3 regions of the Spirillospora sp. NPDC127506 genome follow, and region 1 is predicted to be linked to each of the others. Evidence: riboswitches for the same ligand, from Rfam matches in the RefSeq annotation. Region 1 holds a riboswitch; each other region holds the start of a gene.
The links. Region 1 has a riboswitch for thiamine pyrophosphate ahead of ABTW95_RS03130 (purine-cytosine permease family protein). Riboswitches for the same ligand answer to the same signal wherever they lie in the genome.
Positions count from the first base shown of each region.

Region 2: it holds a riboswitch for thiamine pyrophosphate, as region 1 does, so the genes downstream of both, thiO (glycine oxidase ThiO) here and ABTW95_RS03130 (purine-cytosine permease family protein) in region 1, are expected to answer to the same signal.
Region 3: it holds a riboswitch for thiamine pyrophosphate, as region 1 does, so the genes downstream of both, thiC (phosphomethylpyrimidine synthase ThiC) here and ABTW95_RS03130 (purine-cytosine permease family protein) in region 1, are expected to answer to the same signal.

Region 1 covers NZ_JBEORG010000002.1:101,336-107,593, forward strand. Annotated here, with positions in the region: gene ABTW95_RS03125 (PAS domain-containing protein) at 1-1,346, opposite strand, end outside; gene ABTW95_RS03130 (purine-cytosine permease family protein) at 1,423-2,820, opposite strand; TPP riboswitch at 2,815-2,932, opposite strand; gene ABTW95_RS03135 (rhodanese-like domain-containing protein) at 2,977-3,312, opposite strand; gene ABTW95_RS03140 (SSI family serine proteinase inhibitor) at 3,359-3,820, shown strand; gene ABTW95_RS03145 (heavy metal translocating P-type ATPase) at 4,006-6,258, opposite strand, start outside.
Region 2 covers NZ_JBEORG010000026.1:11,238-17,495, reverse strand. Annotated here, with positions in the region: gene ABTW95_RS23345 (hypothetical protein) at 34-195, opposite strand; gene thiE (thiamine phosphate synthase) at 275-943, opposite strand; gene ABTW95_RS23335 (Rv2175c family DNA-binding protein) at 1,121-1,495, opposite strand; gene ABTW95_RS23330 (NAD(P)/FAD-dependent oxidoreductase) at 1,577-2,791, opposite strand; TPP riboswitch at 2,887-3,000, shown strand; gene thiO (glycine oxidase ThiO) at 2,990-4,129, shown strand; gene thiS (sulfur carrier protein ThiS) at 4,126-4,326, shown strand; gene ABTW95_RS23315 (thiazole synthase) at 4,328-5,098, shown strand; gene ABTW95_RS23310 (DMT family transporter) at 5,245-6,207, shown strand; gene pknB (Stk1 family PASTA domain-containing Ser/Thr kinase) at 6,244-6,258, shown strand, end outside.
Region 3 covers NZ_JBEORG010000050.1:5,701-11,958, forward strand. Annotated here, with positions in the region: gene ABTW95_RS31235 (NUDIX hydrolase) at 21-542, shown strand; gene tsaA (tRNA (N6-threonylcarbamoyladenosine(37)-N6)-methyltransferase TrmO) at 606-1,028, opposite strand; TPP riboswitch at 1,118-1,231, shown strand; gene thiC (phosphomethylpyrimidine synthase ThiC) at 1,227-2,948, shown strand; gene ABTW95_RS31250 (TetR/AcrR family transcriptional regulator) at 3,120-3,704, shown strand; gene ABTW95_RS31255 (metallophosphoesterase family protein) at 3,706-4,542, opposite strand; gene ABTW95_RS31260 (anthrone oxygenase family protein) at 4,636-5,139, opposite strand; gene ABTW95_RS31265 (Rossmann-fold NAD(P)-binding domain-containing protein) at 5,159-5,998, opposite strand; gene ABTW95_RS31270 (AraC family transcriptional regulator) at 6,080-6,258, shown strand, end outside.

The DNA of each region.
Region 1 (6,258 bases):
TGGGCGCGCTCGGCGATGGTGGCGACGGCGGTGCGGCGGTCGCCGTCGGCCATCTCGTCCCACCGGTTGACCAGCGTGGACGCGAACCCCTGCACCACGGTGATCGGCGTGCGCAGCTCGTGGCTGGTCGTGGCGAGGAACAGGTCCTTGGCCTCTTCGAGCGCCTTCGTCTCGGACACGTCGCGGAAGTCGACGACCAGCTCGCCGGTCTCCTCGATCTCGGCGGCCAGCACGTTCAGCCACGTCCCGGACTCCAGCCGGAAGGTGAGCTTCTCCCCGAGCCCGGGCATGGCGAACGGGAGCGGGCGGCCGATCGCGTCCTCCGGCGGGATGCCGGTGAGGGTGTGCGCGGCCGGGTTCCACTGCCGGACGACGAGGTCGTGGTCGAGGACGGCGATCCCGTCGGCGCTGGAGTCGATCACCGCGCGCTCGTGCGCCCGCTGCCGCACGACCTCGGCGTACGCGACGGCGTTGCCGACCGCGACGCCGGCGTGCCCCGCGAGCAGTTCCAGCAGCTCCAGCTCGGTGTGCCCGGCCTTGCTCCCGGAGAACAGCGCGTAGAGCGCCCCGTAGGGGCGGTTCTGCAGGTAGGAGAGGCCGAGCGCGATCGTGTGCAGGCCGGGCAGCTCGGACCAGATCAGGTCGCCGAGCCGCCGCTCGCCGGTCGCGAGCTTGACGGTCTTGCCCGACCGCAGCAGCTCCCCGACCAGGCTGGGCCGCAGCTCCGCCGTCCGGCCGCGCATGTGCTCCGGCAGCCCGGACATGCTGACCAGCCGCAGCCGGTCCCCCTCGATCCGGACGAACCCGCCCGCGTCGGCTCCGGTCAGCTCGATGAGCGCGGCGGTGATCCGGTCGAGGACGACGCCCAGGTCGAGCTCGGCGTTCAGGTCGGCGACGATGTCGTTCAGCCGCCGGACGAGCCGCGCCCGCTCGGTCATGTGGTGCTGGACGATCTCGTCCTCTTCGACCGGGTGGTACACGCCCACCCAGCCGAGCAGCGTCCCACTGGGGTCTTTCAGCAGGCTCGTGTCGATGCGGACGTCGATGAGGCGGCCGTCCTGGTGGAACCGGCGGGTGGCGATCGAGATCTGCCCGCTCTCGCCCTCGCCGGCGGGCCGGGTGAGGAGCCGCTCCTGGACGGCGTTGTGCTCGGCCTTCAGCTCGTCCGGGACGATGGGCGGGACGCGCCCGATCATCTCCGCGGCGCTCCAGCCGAACATCCGCTCGGCGGCGGGGTTCCACACGGTCACCCGGTGCTGCTGGTCGACGGCCACGATGGCGTCGGCGGCGCTCTCGATGACCGCCCGCGCGATCGGATCGTGGACGTGCTGGTACACGTCTGTCATCGTGCCACCGGACTCCGGCACGCCGCCGGGTAACTTGCATCGTAAATTGCCACGTGAACCTTACCTTTTGGTAAGGCTACCGCCTGGTAACCCGCCCGATGAGCAGCGCGGCGGCCCCGGCCACCAGGAACGACAGCAGCGAGGCGCTCATCCAGGTCTGCGGGACGAAGTGCAGCGCGTCCCGGACGTCCCGCCAGAACCCCGCCCAGTGCCGCACCGTGCCCGGGTTGATCAGCTGGTAGACGACGAACCCCGCCGCCCACGCCGCGATCATCCCCCACCGCGACGGCGCCCGCCGCGACACGTCCCACCCGTCCAGCCGCGCCGCGGCCTCCGCCTCGGACGGCGCACCGCCGCCCTCGCCGGGCTCGGCGGACGAGCGGTGGCGCCGGCCCAGGAAGAAGTCGGCGGCGAGGACGCCCAGCATCGGGACGAAGACCGAGCCGATCAGGGTCAGGAAGCCCGCGTAGTCGCCGATGTCCAGGACCAGCGCGAGGACGGTGATGCCGGTCCCGAGCGCGACGCTCAGCACCCGGCGGTCGGCGCGCGGGAACAGGTTCTGGATCGAGACGGCGGTGGAGTAGGTGTCGGCGAACGACTGGTCCGCCTCCCGCAGCACGAAGACCGCGAAGAACACCACGCCGAGCGTCGGGCCGAGGAAGGGGTCGAACACCCTGCCGCTGTCGCCCGCGACCAGCGCGAGCGCCAGCAGGCCGAGGACGTAGGCGATGATCTGCGTGGCGGAGTAGCCGACGGACGCCGCGCCGAACGCCGCCCGTTCCGTCCGGGAGTGCCGGGTGTAGTCGGCGGCGACCGGAACCCACGAGATCGACACGGCGAGCGCCGCGTCGGCGCCGATCCAGAAGCCGCCCCACGAGCCCTCCGTCAGGTCGGGCAGCGGCTGCCGGACGAGCTCCACGTAGAAGTAGACGAGCGCGATCGCCACCGCGACCGTCACGTAGCGGCGCAGCAGCCGCACCGAGCCGAGCGGCCACACCGTCAGCACCGTGGTGATCGCCCCGGCGGCGACCACGTAGCCCCAGCGCGGCACGCCGTCCCACAGCTCGCGGGCCGCGTCCGCGATGACGATCAGTTCGAACGTCCCCCAGCCGATGAGCTGCGCGATGTTCAGGACCGTCGGCGCGTACGACAGCCGCGCGCCGAACAGGCCGCGCAGCAGCACCATCGCGGGCTGGCCGGTGCGGGCGCCCGGGACCGCGGCGAGGCCGAGCATGAGCCCGCCGATGACCGTCCCGACGGCCATCGCGACGATGCCCGCCATGATGGAGATGGTCGGCGCGCCGTCGTCGTCCGGCGCGAGGACGGTGTAGGCGCCGGAGAAGGCGAGGAGGCTGACGCCCAGGTTGGCCCAGAACGCGCTCTGGTCCCAGAACCCGAGGACCTTGGGGGCGGGTTCGTCGAGGGTGAAGGGGGCCTCGTTGGCCTCAGGGCGCTTTTCGACGTCGGACGTCACGGGACACACGCTCCCTACGCCGGCATTACCCGGACAGGTTCATGCGGTCGGCGACGCCTTGCAGGCCGCCCTCTCAGCCCGGCTCTCGGCCCGAGCTCCCGCGGTTATCGGTCGGAGCCGATCGTACAACCGCCCGTCAACTACCAAAAGGGGTGATCACGCCACATACGGCGGGCCGCCGCCCGCGCCCTCCATGGGGCGCCCGGCCTCGACCCAGCCCTTCATCCCGCCGTCGACGTTCCGCGCCAGCCACCCCGCCTGGTTGAGCGCCACCGTGACCTGCGCCGACCGCACGCCGGACCGGCAGATCACGTACACCTCCCGGTCGCGCGGGATCTCGCCGGCGCGGTCGCTCAGCTGCCGCATGGGGATGTGGACCGCCTCGGGCGCATGGCCCGCGTCCCACTCGTCCTGTTCGCGGACGTCCAGCAGGTAGCCGTCCTGCGGGACGTCGGCCGCGCCCACCGCCGGCACGTCTTCCCCGAAATTCATCACACCCCCATGGAACCGCGCGAACCCGCCCTGCGTCGAATCACGCATGCGGTATCGGACGCTCCTCTTCGCAGCGCCCGGGCTGGCCATGCTCCTGACCTTGGCCGCCTGCGGCGACGAACAGGCCAACGGAGACCCCGCCGAAGCGCCGTCCGGCACGACGTCCGTACAGCCCTCCGGCACCCCGGGAGACTCCCTCACCATCAAGGTCAAGGCCTCCGCGGAGGCCCCCGCCAAGACCTGGACGCTGACCTGCGATCCCCCTGGCGGTACCCATCCGAAGGCCGCCGACGCATGCGCGGCCCTGACCAAGGCCAAGGAACCCTTCAAGCCCGTCCCGAAGGACCAGATGTGCACCGACATCTACGGCGGTCCCGAGATCGCCACGGTGCGGGGCACCTGGCGGGGCGAAAAGATCGACGCCAAGTTCACCCGCGGGGACGGCTGCCAGCTCCACCGCTGGGCCAAGGTCGCCCCCCTCTTCGGCAACGTCCCGAAGGTCCGCTGACGAAGGTCCGCTGACGAACGAGCCTTCCCCGTTCCGGCTCGGTTCACCACCACAGGCCCCGGCCCGCGCCGGGGCCTGCTCTGTCCGCGGGGGACTCGCCCGGACGAGTCAGTCGTCATGGGCCGCGGGGTCGACATGAGCGAGCGCGCGGTCCCGGGTGGGGCCGCGCGCTCGCCGGAAGCGGGTCAGCTGAGGGTCGGGGCCTTCTGCCGGCCGGTCTCGGCGGTCGCCGGGACGGCGGCGGCCGGGGCGGCCGTCAGGGGCTTGAAGCGGCGCAGCCGGAGGCTGTTGCTGACCACGAAGACCGAGGAGAACGCCATCGCGCCGCCGGCGATCATCGGGGTGAGCAGGCCGGACGCCGCGAGCGGCAGGGCCGCCACGTTGTAGGCGAACGCCCAGAACAGGTTGCCCTTGATCGTGCCGAGCGTGCGGCGCGACAGCCGGATCGCGTCGGCCGCGGCCCGCAGGTCGCCGCGGACCAGCGTCAGGTCGGACGCCTCGATCGCCACGTCCGTCCCGGTGCCCATCGCGAGGCCCAGGTCGGCCTGGGCGAGCGCCGCGGCGTCGTTGACCCCGTCGCCCACCATCGCCACGGTCCGCCCCTCGGACTGGAGGCGCTTGACGACGTCCACCTTGTCCTGGGGCAGGACCTCGGCGATGACCTCGCCGATCCCGACCGCCTCCGCGACCGTGCGGGCGACGGTCTCGTTGTCGCCGGTCAGCAGGACCGGGCGCAGGCCGAGGGCCTTCAGCTGCGCGATCGCCTCGGCGGAGGTCGGCTTGACCTGGTCCGCGACGGTGATCACCGCGCGGGCGGCGCCGTCCCAGCCGACCGCGACGGCCGTGCGGCCGAGCGCCTGCGCCTCCTCCATCGCGCGCTCCAGGCCGGGCGTGAGGTGCTGCGACCACTCGGCCAGGAGCTGCGGACGCCCCGCGAGGACGCCGTGCCCGTCCACGATCCCCTGGACGCCGAGGCCCTCGACGTTCGCGAAGTCCTCGACCGCGCCGAGCTCGCCGACCCGGTCCACGGCGCCCTTGGCGATCGCCTGCGCGATCGGGTGCTCGGACGCGTTCTCCAGCGCCCCCGCCAGCCGCAGCACGTCGGCCTCGGAGACGCCGTCGGCCGTGACGACGTCCACCAGCGCCATCTTCCCGGTGGTGACGGTGCCGGTCTTGTCCAGGACGACGGTGTCGATCGCGCGGGTCGACTCCAGGACCTCCGGACCCTTGATCAGGATGCCGAGCTGCGCGCCGCGCCCGGTCCCGACCATGAGGGCGGTCGGGGTGGCGAGGCCGAGCGCGCACGGGCAGGCGATGATCAGCACGGCGACGGCGGCGGTGAACGCGCCGGCGAGGGGCTCGCCGGTGCCGATCCAGAAGCCGAGCGTGCCGACCGCCAGCGCGATCACGATCGGGACGAAGATCCCGGAGATGCGGTCGGCGAGCCGCTGCACCTGCGCCTTGCCGGTCTGCGCCTCCTCCACCAGCCGCGCCATCTGGGCGAGCTGGGTGTCGGCGCCGACGCGGGTCGCGCGCACCAGCAGGCGGCCGCCCGCGTTCACGGTCGCGCCGACGACGGCGTCGCCCGGCCCGACCTCGACTGGGACGGACTCGCCGGTCAGCATGGACGCGTCCACGGCGGACGAGCCCTCCTCGACCGTCCCGTCCGTGGCGATCTTCTCGCCGGGGCGGACGACGAACACGTCCCCGACCGCCAGGCGGTCGACCGGGATGCGCTCCTCGCGCCCGTTGCGGACGACCGAGACCTCCTTGGCGCCCAACTCCAGCAGGGCGCGCAGCGCGGCGCCGGCGCGGCGCTTGGACCGCGTCTCGAAGTAGCGTCCGGCCAGGATGAACATGGTCACGCCGGCCGCGGCCTCGAGGTAGATGTTCATCGACCCGTCCGAGCGAGTCATGGAGAACTCGAAGCCGTGCTTGACGCCCAGCTCGCCCGCGGTGCCGAAGAACAGCGCCCACAGCGACCAGCCGAACGCGGCGAGCGTGCCGAGCGAGATCAGCGTGTCCATCGTCGCGGCGCCGTGCCGCAGGTTGATCGCCGCGGCCCGGTGGAACGGCCAGCCCGCGTACACGACGACCGGTGCGGCGAGCGTCAGCGACAGCCACTGCCAGCCCTCGAACTGGATCGCCGGGATCATCGCCATCGCGATGACCGGGACCGACAGGACGACCGACGTGATCAGCCGCTGGCGCAGCGGGCGCAGGCCGTCGTCCGGCTCGGGCTCCTGCGCCGGGCCGCCGCCGGCCGCGGGGGCGGCCGGGAGCGCGGCGGTGTAGCCGGCCTGCTCGACGGTGGCGACCAGGTCCTCCGGGGCGACGCCGGGGGCGAACTCGACGCTGGCCTTCTCGGTGGCGTAGTTGACGGTCGCGGTCACGCCGTCCATCTTGTTGAGCTTCCGCTCGATGCGGTTGGCGCACGA
Region 2 (6,258 bases), on a different contig from region 1:
TCCGCCGGTCCCGAGGGACGGCGGCGGCGCGTCCTACCAGTGCGGCGGGCGGTCCTCCAGCAGGCGGGCGTCATCGTCGCCGCCGCCGCGCCACTCGCCCCAGCCCGTGTCGGTGTCGTCGGACGTCTGGTCGGGCAGGATCTCCAGGTCGTCGTCGAGGTCGACGATGCGGTCGTCGTCGGGTGCCACGCTCATGATCCCCATTGTGGGTGATCGTCCGCGCGGTCCGCACCGTGATCCGGGTCAAACCGCGACGACGCCCGCCCCCGCCGGGTCAGCCCGCCAGCCGCCGCGCGAACTCCGCGGCCGCGGCGCCGGGGTCGTCCGCCTCGGTGATGGCGCGCACCACGACGACGCGGGTCGCGCCCGCCGCCCGCACCTGCGCGAGGTTCTCCAGGTCGATGCCGCCGATCGCGAACCACGGCCGCGCCGCGTTCAGCGAGGACACGTACTCCAGCAGCTTCGGGCCGGGCGCGGGGCGGCCGGGCTTGGTCGGCGTGGGCCAGACGGGGCCCGCGCAGAAGTAGTCGGCGCCCGGCTCGGCGGCCGCCGCCGACGCCTGCTCGCCCGAGTGCGTGGACCGGCCGATCAGCATGTCGCCGCCGACGATCTCGCGCGCCGCGGGCACCGGCAGGTCGCCCTGGCCGAGGTGCAGGACGTCGGCGCGGACGGCGTGCGCCACGTCCGCCCGGTCGTTGACGGCGAGCAGCGCGCCGTGCCGCTCGCACGCCGCCCGGAAGATCTCCAGGTAGGTCATCTCGTCCCTGGCCTCCAGCCCCTTCTGGCGGAGCTGGACGATGTCGACGCCGTTCGCGAGGACGGCGTCGAGGAACTCGGGCAGGTCTCCCTGCCGCTCCCGCGCGTCGGTGCAGAGGTAGAGGCGGGCTCGGCTGAGCCGGGCGCGCAGCGCGACGGCGCGTTCGGAGGGGAGATGCCTGGACACGGCCGGGGAACGTCCTTTCACGGGGTCATGCGGGATCGCGGGGGCGCGCGGCGGAGGGTCCCGGCGCGCGCCCCCGCGATCGTGTCACGTGCTCTGTCTCAGATGTGCCTGTCTCGGATGTGCCTGTCTCGGCTGTGCCTTGTCTCAGACGTGCGTCGTCCCGGCCGGGCCGCCGGGTCAGAACGCGAGCGCCTGCGCCCTGCGCCGGACCTCGGTCCCCCGGTTCTCGGTGAGCGCCTCGACGGGCGTCCCCGGAAGGGTGTCGTCGGCGGTGAACAGCCAGCGGATGGTCTCCACGTCGTCGAACCCGGCGTCCGACAGGAGGGTGAGCGTGCCGGGGAGGCCCTTGATGACCTGGCCGTCCTTGATGAAGGCCGCGGGCACCATCGGCTCCCCGTTCCGGCGCACCGCGAGGATCCGGTGCTCGTGGACGAGCTGCTTGATCCGGTTGGGCTTGATCCCGAGCCGCTCCGCGGTCTCGCGGAGGGTGAGCCATTCGCCGGCGAGGGCGTCGGTCCGGGGGTCGAGTGCGCTGTCAACGGTTGCGTGCATCTGCGTCACGCCCCCTTGCTACCACGCCGCCGGAAATCTCAAACCCCCTGGACAGCCGTCGGCTTCCCGCCGCGATCGCGGTCAGCGGACGGCCTGGCGGACGGGGACGTCCGGGTCGGCGATCGCCTCGGGGTCAACGGGCGTCCCGGCGGCGATCACCCGCCTCGCCTGCACCAGGTCACGGGGCCTGCCGACGGTGAGGATCGCGTCGAGGCGGTCGCCGGTCAGCCACACCGCGGCCCACTTCCGGCCGGACGGGTCGCCGCGGTGGACCAGCCACTCGGACGCCGCGTGGCTGCCCGCGTACTGCACCATCCGCCCGAACTGCTCGGACCAGAAGTACGGGGCGGCGTCGTACGACGCGTCCTCGCCGAGAAGGGCCGCGGCGGCGGTCTCGGGGGCGTTGAGCGCGGTGTCCCAGTGCTCGACGAGGAGCCGCCGCCCGTACCGCCGCGACCACCAGGCCGCGCAGTCGCCGACCGCCACCACGTCCGGGCGGAGGGAGCCCGGCTCCTCCCCGCCGTGGTAGACGCGGAACGAGGCGTCGGTGACCACGCCGCGCTCCACCAGCAGGCCCGAGCCCTCCAGCCAGGACACCTCCGGGCGGACCCCGATGCCGGCCACGACCTCGTCGGCGTCGATCCGGCCTCCGCCGGCGAGCACGAGGCCGCCGCCGTCGACGGCCGCGACCTTGACGCCGGTGCGCAGCTCGACGCCCGCCTCGGCGTACCAGGGGGCGGTCAGCGCGCCCACTTCGGGCCCGATCGCGTTGGCGAGCGGGGTGTCGGCCGCCTCCACGACGGTGACGCGGCAGCCCCGCTTCGCGGCGGTGGTCGCGACCTCGGCGCCGATCCAGCCCGCGCCGACGATCACGATGCGGGCGCCCGCGGTCAGCCGGGAGCGCAGGTCGCGGGCGTCGTCGATGGTCCGCAGGACGCGCTGGCGGCCCTCGCCCGGCAGCGTGACCGGGGCCGCGCCGGTCGCGATGACCAGCCCGTCGAACCGCAGGTCGCCCGCCGTGGACGCGAGCACGCCGCCGCGCCCCGGCCCGTCCAGGCGCAGGGCGGTGGCGCGCTCGCCGAGCAGCAGCTCGCAGCGCAGCGCGTCCCAGTCGGCGTCGACGGTCGTGTCGTCGGACTCGCCCGCGAGGACGGCCTTCGACAGCGGCGGCCGGTCGTAGGGCCGGTGCCGCTCCGCCGACACGAGCGTCAGCGCGCCCTCGTACCCCTTGCTCCGCAGGGCCTCCACGGCGCGCACGCCGGCCAGCCCACCGCCCACGACGATGACCTTCTCCATGATTGGCCAGCCTAATGCGCCGCGAATTCCGGGTGGACACCTGTCCAGATGTTGGACGGCCGCACCAAGGTCGTAAGGTGGGAACCGGATAAACCAGTACAGAGCGCGGGAGTCCGGTGCGACCGGGCTGAGAGGGCGGCTGGAACGGGCCGCCGACCGCCGGACCTGATCCGGATCATGCCGGCGAAGGGAGCGCGAATGCAGGTCGTGATCGTGGGAGCCGGGGTCATCGGCCTCGCCACCGCCTGGCGCACCGCCGGGGGCGGCGCCCCGGCGAAGGACCGCACCGTCACGCTGGTCGACCCGGCGCCCGCGAGCGGCGCCTCCTCGGTGGCGGCGGGCATGCTCACCCCCGTCAGCGAGCTGACCTACGGCGAGGAGCCGCTGCTGCGGCTCGGTCTCGCGTCCCGCGACCGGTACGCCGGGTTCGTCGCGGAGCTGGAGGAGCTGACCGGCCTGGACACCGGCCACCGCACCGACGGGCTGCTCCAGGTCGCGTTCGACGCCGACGACCTGAAGTACCTGGACGACCTGCGCCGCTTCCAGGAGAGCCTCGGCATCCCCGCGCAGGCGCTGACCGGCCGGGAGTGCCGGCGGGCGGAGCCGATGCTCGCGCCCGGCGTGCGCGGCGGGCTGCTCGCCCCCGAGGACGGCTCGATCGACCCGCGCCGGCTCACCGCGGCGCTGCTCGCGGCGGTGGAGCGGCTCGGCGTCCGGCTGGTCCGCCGGCGGGCCGTGCGGATCGTCGTCGAGGGCGGCAAGGCGGCCGGGGTCGCGCTGGACGACGGGACCGTGCTCCGCGCCGACCGGGTCCTGCTCGCGGCCGGGCCGTGGTCGGGCGACCTCGAAGGGCTGCCGCCCGGGACCGTCCCGCCCGTCCGCCCGGTGAAGGGCCAGGTGATCCGGCTCCGCACCCGCGTGCCGTTCCTCAAGCGGACCACGCGGGGGCTGGTGAAGGGCTCGTCGGTCTACCTGGTGCCGCGCGCGGACGGCGAGGTCGTCCTCGGCGCGACCCAGGAGGAGATGGGCTTCGACACGCGGGTCACCGCGGGCGGGCTGTGGGAGCTGCTGCGGGACGCCCGCGAGCTGCTGCCCGGCATCACCGAGCTGGAGTTCGCCGAGGTCACCGCCGGGCTGCGCCCCGGCTCCCCGGACAACGCGCCGGTGATGGGGCCGACGGCGCTGCCCGGCCTGCTCGCCGGCACCGGGCACTTCCGCAACGGCATCCTGCTGGCCCCGGTGAGCGCCGACATCCTGTCCGCGATGCTGCTGGACGGCCCCGTCCCCGAGATCGCCGCGCCGTTCGCCCCCGACCGGTTCTCCGAGGTGGGCGCATGAAGGTGACCGTCAACGGCGAGCCGCGCGAGCTGCCGGAGGACGCGAGCGTGGCCGACGCGGTCGCGTCCGTCACCGCGGCCCGGACCGGTGTGGCCGCCGCGCTGAACGGCGAGGTCGTCCGCCGTTCGGCGTGGGAGACGACGGCGCTCCGCGACGACGACCGCCTGGAAGTGCTGACCGCCGTGCAAGGAGGGTGAGATGTCCGACCCGCTGGTGATCGCCGGGGAGGAGCTGGGCTCGCGGCTGATCATGGGAACGGGCGGTGCGCCCAGCATGCGGGTGCTGCGGGAGGCGCTGACCGCGTCCGGCACGGAGCTGACCACGGTCGCGATGCGGCGGGTGGACCCGGCCGCGCGCGGGTCGGTGCTGGACGTCCTCGCCGAGTGCGGCATCAGGGTGCTGCCGAACACGGCGGGCTGCTTCACCGCCGGGGAGGCCGTGCTCACCGCGAAGCTGGCCCGGGAGGCGCTCGGCACCGACTGGGTCAAGCTGGAGGTGATCGCGGACGAGCGCACGCTGCTGCCCGACCCGATCGAGCTGGTGGAGGCCGCCGAGCAGCTCGTCGACGACGGCTTCGTCGTGCTGCCCTACACCAACGACGACCCGGTGCTGGCGCACCGCCTGGAGCAGATCGGGTGCGCCGCCGTGATGCCGCTCGGCTCGCCGATCGGGTCGGGGCTCGGCATCCGCAACCCGCACAACATCGAGCTGATCGTCGAGCGGGCGGGCGTCCCGGTGATCCTGGACGCCGGGCTCGGCACCGCGTCCGACGCGGCGCTCGCCATGGAGCTGGGCTGCGACGCCGTCCTGCTCGCGACCGCCGTCACCCGCGCGCAGCACCCGGCGCGGATGGCCGCGGCGATGCGACACGCGGTGGAGGGCGGACGGCTCGCCCGGCTGGCCGGGCGGATCCCGAAGCGCCGCTACGCGCAGGCGTCCTCCCCGTTCGAGGGCCTCGCCACGTCGTAGCAACGCTAAATGGTTGACTGTAGGAATATTCGCTGGACCTGAAACCTCATTGTGACGAGACTGGGGCGGGTTCACCCGGGCATGCCGCGCAACCCGGCACGTTCCTTCGGTGTTCATGGAAACGACCCATACCTAAGGTGCGTGACATGCAGCAGGAGAACCCGGGTCGCGTCGACAGGCGCGCGGTCGCCGCCGCCACCGTCACGGTGGTGCTGTGGGCGTCCGCCTTCGTCTCGATCCGCAGTGCAGGCGCCGAGTACGGGCCCGGCGCGCTCGCCCTCGGCCGCCTCCTGTCCGGCACGGTCGTCCTCGGCGCGCTGTGGCTCGTCCGGCGCGAGGGGCTGCCGCCGAAGGCCGCCTGGCCGGGCATCATCGCCGCCGGCGTCCTGTGGTTCGGCGCCTACATGGTGGCGCTGAACTGGGGCGAGCAGCTCGTGGACGCGGGCACCGCCGCCCTCGTCGTCAACATCGGGCCCATCCTGATCGCGCTCCTCGGCGGCTGGCTGCTGAAGGAGGGCGTCTCGGCCCGGCTGCTGACCGGCCTGGCCGTCTCGTTCGCCGGCGCCGCGGTCGTCGGGCTGTCGATGTCCGGGGAGGGCCGCGCGTCCGTCGGCGGGGTGCTGCTCTGCCTGGTCGCCGCCGTGACGTACGCGGCGGGCGTCGTCAGCCAGAAGCCCGCGCTGCGGCACGCGTCCGCGCTCCAGTTCACCACGTTCGCCTGCGCGATCGGCGCGCTGGCCTGCCTGCCCTTCTCCGGGCGGCTGATCTCCCAGGCCGCCGGCGCCCCGGCCGGCGCCACGCTCAACATGGTGTACCTGGGCGTCTTCCCGACCGCGATCGCGTTCACCACCTGGGGCTACGCGCTGGCCCGCACGTCCGCCGGGAAGATGGGCGCCACGACCTACGCCGTGCCCGCCCTCGTCGTCGCCATGTCGTGGCTGCTCCTCGGCGAGGTCCCGGGCCTGATCACGCTCGGCGGCGGCCTGCTCTGCCTGGCCGGCGTGGCCGTGTCCCGCGGCGGCGGCCGCCGCGTCCCGCCTGCCGCTTCCGGACCGGGCGTCCCGGAGGAGCCGGCCCCCGGGCTCATCGATGCTCATACTCGCGAGTGATGAAGTCCCCCGCGTTTCGCCCGTAAACTCGCACCGATGGACACGACGGTC
Region 3 (6,258 bases), on a different contig from region 1:
GGCCCCGATAGCGTCCATCCATGAGATGGACGGTCTACGGGGAGAGGTCGGTCTACGACAGCCCCTGGATGGACGTGCGGCTGGCCGATGTCGAACTCCCGGACGGGCGCCGGTTCGACCATCATCTCGTGCGGGTGCGGCCCGCGGCGGGCGTCGCGGCGGTCGACGGGGAGGGCCGGGTGCTGCTGATCTGGCGGCACCGGTTCATCACCGACCAGTGGGGTTGGGAGATTCCCGGCGGACGAGTCGAACCGGGCGAAGACCCCGGCGAGGCGGCCGCGCGGGAGCTGGTCGAGGAGACCGGATACCGCGCGGGGACCGTCCGGCACCTGCTCGACGTGCGGCCGTCACCCGGCGTCCACGATGGCGTTTATCACATCTACCGGGCGGACGGCGCCGAGCGGGTCGGGGCGCCGACCGACGTGGAGGCCGAGCGGATCGAGTGGGTCCCGTTGGCGTCGGTCCCCGCGCGCGCCGCGCGCGGGGAGATCGGCTCGGCCTCGACGCTGGCGGGCCTGCTCTACCTCGTCACCGCGGGCTGACGGCGCGGCGGGCGGGGGGCGGGCGGCGACCGCGAACCCGCCGCGCTCCCCCGGCCCGGCGGCCTACCCGCCGGGTTCGCAGGCGAGGATCGGTTTCACGTCCACGATCGGGGTGCCGTCGAGGGCCTCCAGGCCGCTGACGCGGACGCAGCGGCCCGTCACCTCCAGGACCTCGACCGGGTGCAGGCCGATCGGGTTGGGGCGGTCCGGGGAGCGCGTCGCGAACACCCCGCGCATCGGGGTGGACGGGTCGTCGCGCGGGTGGACGCGCAGGACGTCCCGGGGCGACAGGTGCAGCCACGTCAGCACGAAGACCCGGTCGCCCGGGCGGAGGCCCTCCAGCGCCGGGAGCACGGCCGGCTCGAAGACCAGCCATGCCTCGGGCGCGCCCTCGGTCCCCTGCTTGGGCGCGGACTCGCGGTCGGTCAGCGCGGACGAGACATGGCCGACCGGGGTCAGCGTGTACTCCTGGTGAGGGTCGAACATGCCCCGATCCTCTCAGGGCCTCGCGCGGGCGCGTTCTACCCCGGAGGCGGCGGTTGCGGCAACCGGGGTGCCGCGGGTTAGCGTCGGGGGCGACAGATCGCGGGTGCCCGGCGAACCGGGCTGAGATAGCGGCTGGGACGGCCGCTGACCGCATGAACCTGACCGGGTAATGCCGGCGTAGGGAGAGATCGAGTCGTCATGACACAACGTGTGGTTCCAGCTGCCCGCAAGACCTACCTGCAGGGGTCGCGGCCGGACCTCCGGGTCCCGATGCGGGAGGTGCCGCTGACCAACGGCGATGTCGTCGTCCTGTACGACACGTCGGGGCCGTACACCGATCCGGCGCGGGAGGTCGACGTCCGGCGGGGGCTGCCTGCGCTGCGGGAGGCGTGGATCGCCGAGCGGGGCGACACCGCGCCGTACGAGGGGCGCCCGGCGCGGCCCGGGGACGACGGGCGGCGGGCGCCCGCGCGGGAGGACTTCCCGCCCCGCCGGCCGCGGCGCGCGACCGGCGGCGCGGTGACGCAGCGCGCGTACGCGCGGCGGGGCGAGATCACGCCGGAGATGGAGTTCGCGGCGCTGCGGGAGGGCGTGCGCCCGGAGTTCGTCCGGGACGAGCTGGCCGCCGGCCGGGCGGTGCTGCCCGCGAACGTCAACCACCCCGAGATCGAGCCGATGGTCATCGGGCGGAACTTCCTCGTGAAGGTGAACGCGAACATCGGCAACTCGGCGGTGGCGTCCTCGATCGAGGACGAGGTCGAGAAGATGACCTGGGCGACCCGGTGGGGCGCCGACACGATCATGGACCTGTCCACCGGCCGGGACATCCACACGACGCGGGAGTGGATCCTGCGCAACTCGCCGGTGCCGGTCGGGACCGTCCCGCTGTACCAGGCGGTGGAGAAGGCGGGCGGCGACCCCGCGGAGCTGACCTGGGACCTGTTCCGCGACACGGTGATCGAGCAGGCCGAGCAGGGCGTCGACTACATGACCGTCCACGCGGGGGTCCTGCTGCGGTACGTGCCGCTGACCGCGCGGCGCAAGACGGGCATCGTGTCGCGGGGCGGCTCGATCATGGCGGCGTGGTGCCTCGCGCACCACGAGGAGAACTTCCTGTACACGCACTTCCGGGAGCTGTGCGAGATCTTCGCCGCCTACGACGTCACCTGGTCCCTCGGGGACGGCCTGCGCCCCGGCTGCATCGCGGACGCCAACGACGAGGCGCAGTTCGCCGAGCTGCGCACGCAGGGCGAGCTGACGCGGATCGCGGCCGAGCACGGCAACCAGGTGATGAACGAGGGGCCCGGCCACGTCCCGATGCACAAGATCAAGGAGAACGTCGACCTGCAGCAGGAGTGGTGCGACGGGGCGCCGTTCTACACGCTCGGCCCGCTGACCACCGACATCGCGCCCGGCTACGACCACATCACCTCGGCGATCGGCGCCGCGATGATCGGCTGGCACGGGACCGCGATGCTCTGCTACGTCACCCCGAAGGAGCACCTCGGGCTGCCGGACCGCGAGGACGTGAAGGCGGGCGTCATCGCCTACAAGATCGCCGCCCACGCCGCCGACCTGGCCAAGGGCCATCCGGGGGCGCGGGCGTGGGACGACGCGCTGTCGGAGGCGCGGTTCGACTTCCGGTGGGAGGACCAGTTCAACCTGTCCCTCGACCCGGACACGGCACGCGCGTTCCACGACGAGACGCTCCCGGCGGCCCCGGCGAAGACCGCGCACTTCTGCTCGATGTGCGGCCCGCACTTCTGCTCGATGAAGATCACCCGGGACGTCCGGCGGTACGCCGACGAGCGCGGGCTGGACGGCGAGGCGGCCCTCGCCGCCGGGATGCGGGAGAAGGCGGCGGAGTTCCGCGCCGCGGGCGGGCGGGTGCAGCTGCCCGTCTCCCCCGGCCCGTCCTGACGTCGGCGCAGGTCGGCGCAGGCCCGCCGCGGCACCGGCCGCGGCGGGCCGGCCCCTCCCGGCGCGGAACGGGCGGCCCGGCGCGGATAGTATCGAGGGACCGTTCCAAAGCCGCGGATCCCCCCGAATCGCCGCAGGCCCATACCCGCCGGGAAAGGACCGAGGACCCACGTGACCAGCGACGACACGCCGACGGCCCCCGCCCGCGCGGTGCGCGCCGACGTGCGCCGCAACCGGGCGCGGCTGCTCGCCGCGGCCCGCGAGACGTTCCAGCGCGAGGGGGCCGGCGCGTCCCTGGAGGGCGTCGCCCGCACCGCCGGCGTCGGCATCGGGACGCTCTACCGCCACTTCCCGACCCGCCAGCACCTCCTGGAGGCGCTGCTCGCCGACGCCTACGAGGAGCTCGCCGCGGCGGCCCGCGACCTGATGGTCGCGCCCGCGCCCGGCGAGGCGCTGATGACCTGGCTGCGGACGTTCATGGCGCGGGTGACGGTGTTCCGGGGGCTGGCCGCGTCGGCGGTGGTGTCGCTGCGGGACGGGCGGCCGGAGGGGGCGGCCGCGCGGCGGGCGATGTGCGAGGCGGGCGAGGCGCTGTTCGCCCGCGCGCAGCGGGCCGGGGACGCGCCGGCGGGCGCGGCGTTCGCCGACGTCCTGTGGCTCACCGGCGCGATCGCGGCGGTCACCGAGCGGGAGCCGGAGGCGGCCGGGCGGCTGCTGTCGCTCGCCGCGGCAGGCATGGTGCCCGGCCGCCGCTAGGTCAGCTCGTCTCGGGGTCGGGCAGGATCCGGCGCGGGCCGCGCGGCGACCCGCGCCATTTGCGCCACTCGCGCGGGTAGCCGACCGACACCTCGATGTGCGGGACGCCGCCGGTCCAGATCGTCCGGGGGATGTGCAGGTGCCCGTAGACGACCGACACCGCGCGGAACCGGTCGTGCCACTCGGCGGTGCGCTCGGTGCCGCACCACTGCGCGAACTCCGGGTACCACAGGACGCGGGTGGGCTCGCGGACGAGCGGCCAGTGGTTGACGAGGACGGTCCGGGTCCCCGGCTCCAGGGCGGCCAGGCGCTTCTCGCTGTAGGCGACGCGGGCTTCGCACCAGGCGTCGCGCGTCGGGTGCGGGTCGGGATGCAGGTAGACCTCGTCGGTGCACACGACGCCCGACTCGTGCGCGACCGCGAGGGCCTCTTCCTTGGTGGACGTCCCCTCCGGCCGGAACGTGTAGTCGTAGAGGACGAACAGGGGCGCGACGGTGACGGGCCCGCCCTCGCCGTCCCACACCGGGTACGGGTCCTCGGGGGTCAGGACGCCGAGGCCGCGGCACATGTCGACCAGGCGCCGGTACCGGGCCTCGCCGCGCAGCCGCACCGGGTCGTTCCCGGTCGTCCACAGCTCGTGGTTGCCGGGGACCCAGACCACGGTGGCGAAGTGCTCGCGCAGCGTGCGGAGCGCCCACTCGACGTCGGAGAACCGCTCCGCGACGTCTCCGGCGACGATCAGCCAGTCGTCTCCGGACTCGGGCCGCAGCCCCTCGACGAACGCCCGGTTCTCCGGGAACCCCACGTGCAGGTCGCTGATCGCGTAGACACCGCCCATCCAGAGATCGTAAGCCCGCCGCGGACCCGGCCTCGCCGGGCGGCGCGGCAAGCGGCCCGCGCCCCTGGCCGGGGAGCGGGCCGCTTCTCATGGTCAGTCGTTCTTGCCCCAGTAGTAGACGCCCAGGCTCATCGCGAGGAGGCTCGCCCAGCTGGACACCGCGCGGACGGTGTTCCACGCCGTCCAGCGGCCTGAGTAGTCCGACCAGGTCTTCGCGGCCTCCGCGGCGTCCGCCGGGATCGTCACGCCGTCCAGGTCGTTGTTCATCGGGATGTTCACCGCGAAGCTCGGGAGGAGGGCTCCGGCGAAGTAGACGCCGGCCGCGGCGAAGAACAGGATCGCCGCCGACCTCTGCTCCAGGGTCAGCAGCAGCACGCCCGCCGCGATCGCCAGCACCGGTACCAGCAGGAACATCGCCACGAACAGCGGGTTCTGGATGCGCTGGTTGATGCTCTGCATCGCGTCGATCGCCGATGCCGGCTTCGCCGCGTCCAAGCCGGGCATCACGCCGGTCGAGAAGCCGAAGAACGTCCCGGCCATGCCGGCCGCCATGATGAGGGAGAGCGTCACCGAGACGCCCGCGAACGCAGTTCTCATCGTCGTCCCACTTTCCGGGTCAGAGGTTCCAGACGCCGCTGGCGGCGGCTTCCGCCGCGTACTCGGCGAAGTCGCGCGGGGCTCGGCCGAGCGCCCGCCGGACGCCGTCGGCGGGGCGGGCGTTGCGGCCGTCCAGGACGGTCGTGAACAGGTAGAGGAGGAACCCGGCGACCTCGTCGGGCACGCCGTGCTCCTTGAGGGCGGCCGCGTAGTCGTCCGCGCTCACCGGGACGAAGGCGATCTCCCGCCCGGCCGCGCGGCCGATCTCGGCGACGGCCTCCGCGAAGGTGAGCGCGCGCGGGCCGGTCACCTCGTAGACCTCGCCGGCGTGCCCGTCCCCGGTGAGCGCCGCGACGGCCACGTCCGCGATGTCGCCGGCGTCCGCGAACGGCTCCGGCACGTCGCCCGCCGGGAGCACGACCTCGCCGGCGCGGACGGGGTCGAGCAGGTAGTCCTCGCTGAAGTTCTGCGCGAACCAGGCGGCCCGCACGACCGTCCACTCCGGGCCGGCGCCCTGGACGATCCGCTCGCACTCCCGCGCCTCCGGCTCGCCCCGCCCGGAGAGCAGGACCACGCGCCGCACGCCCGCCCCGGCCGCCTGCGCGGCGAAGGCGGCGACGGCCTCTGCGGCGCCGGGCGCCGCCAGGTCCGGGTAGTAGGACAGGTACACCTTCTCGACGTCCCGCAGGACGGGCGCCCAGGTCGACCGGTCCTGCCAGTCGAAGGCCGGGGACGCCGACCGCGAGCCCATCCGGACCGGGACGTCGAGGGCCTCCAGCCGCTCCACCACGCGGCGGCCGGTCTTGCCGGTCCCGCCGAGGACGAGGGTGAGGCCGTTCTCGGATGCCGTGTTCGTCATGCCTTCGAGTCAACAGCCGGGCGTCTCCAGCGACCATCGTTGAGAAGCTCGCCCCCATACGCGAGCGTCTACGCTTGACCCGTGGACGCTCTCACCGACCTCCTCGACGGGCCGCGCGCCCGGGGGGCGTTCATGCTCCGCTCGACCCTCGCCCCGCCCTGGTCGATCCGCATCCAGGACGAGGCGCCGCTGACGCTGCTCTCCATGGTCCGGGACGACGCCTGGCTCGTCCCCGACGACGGGGAGCCGCAGCGCGTCGG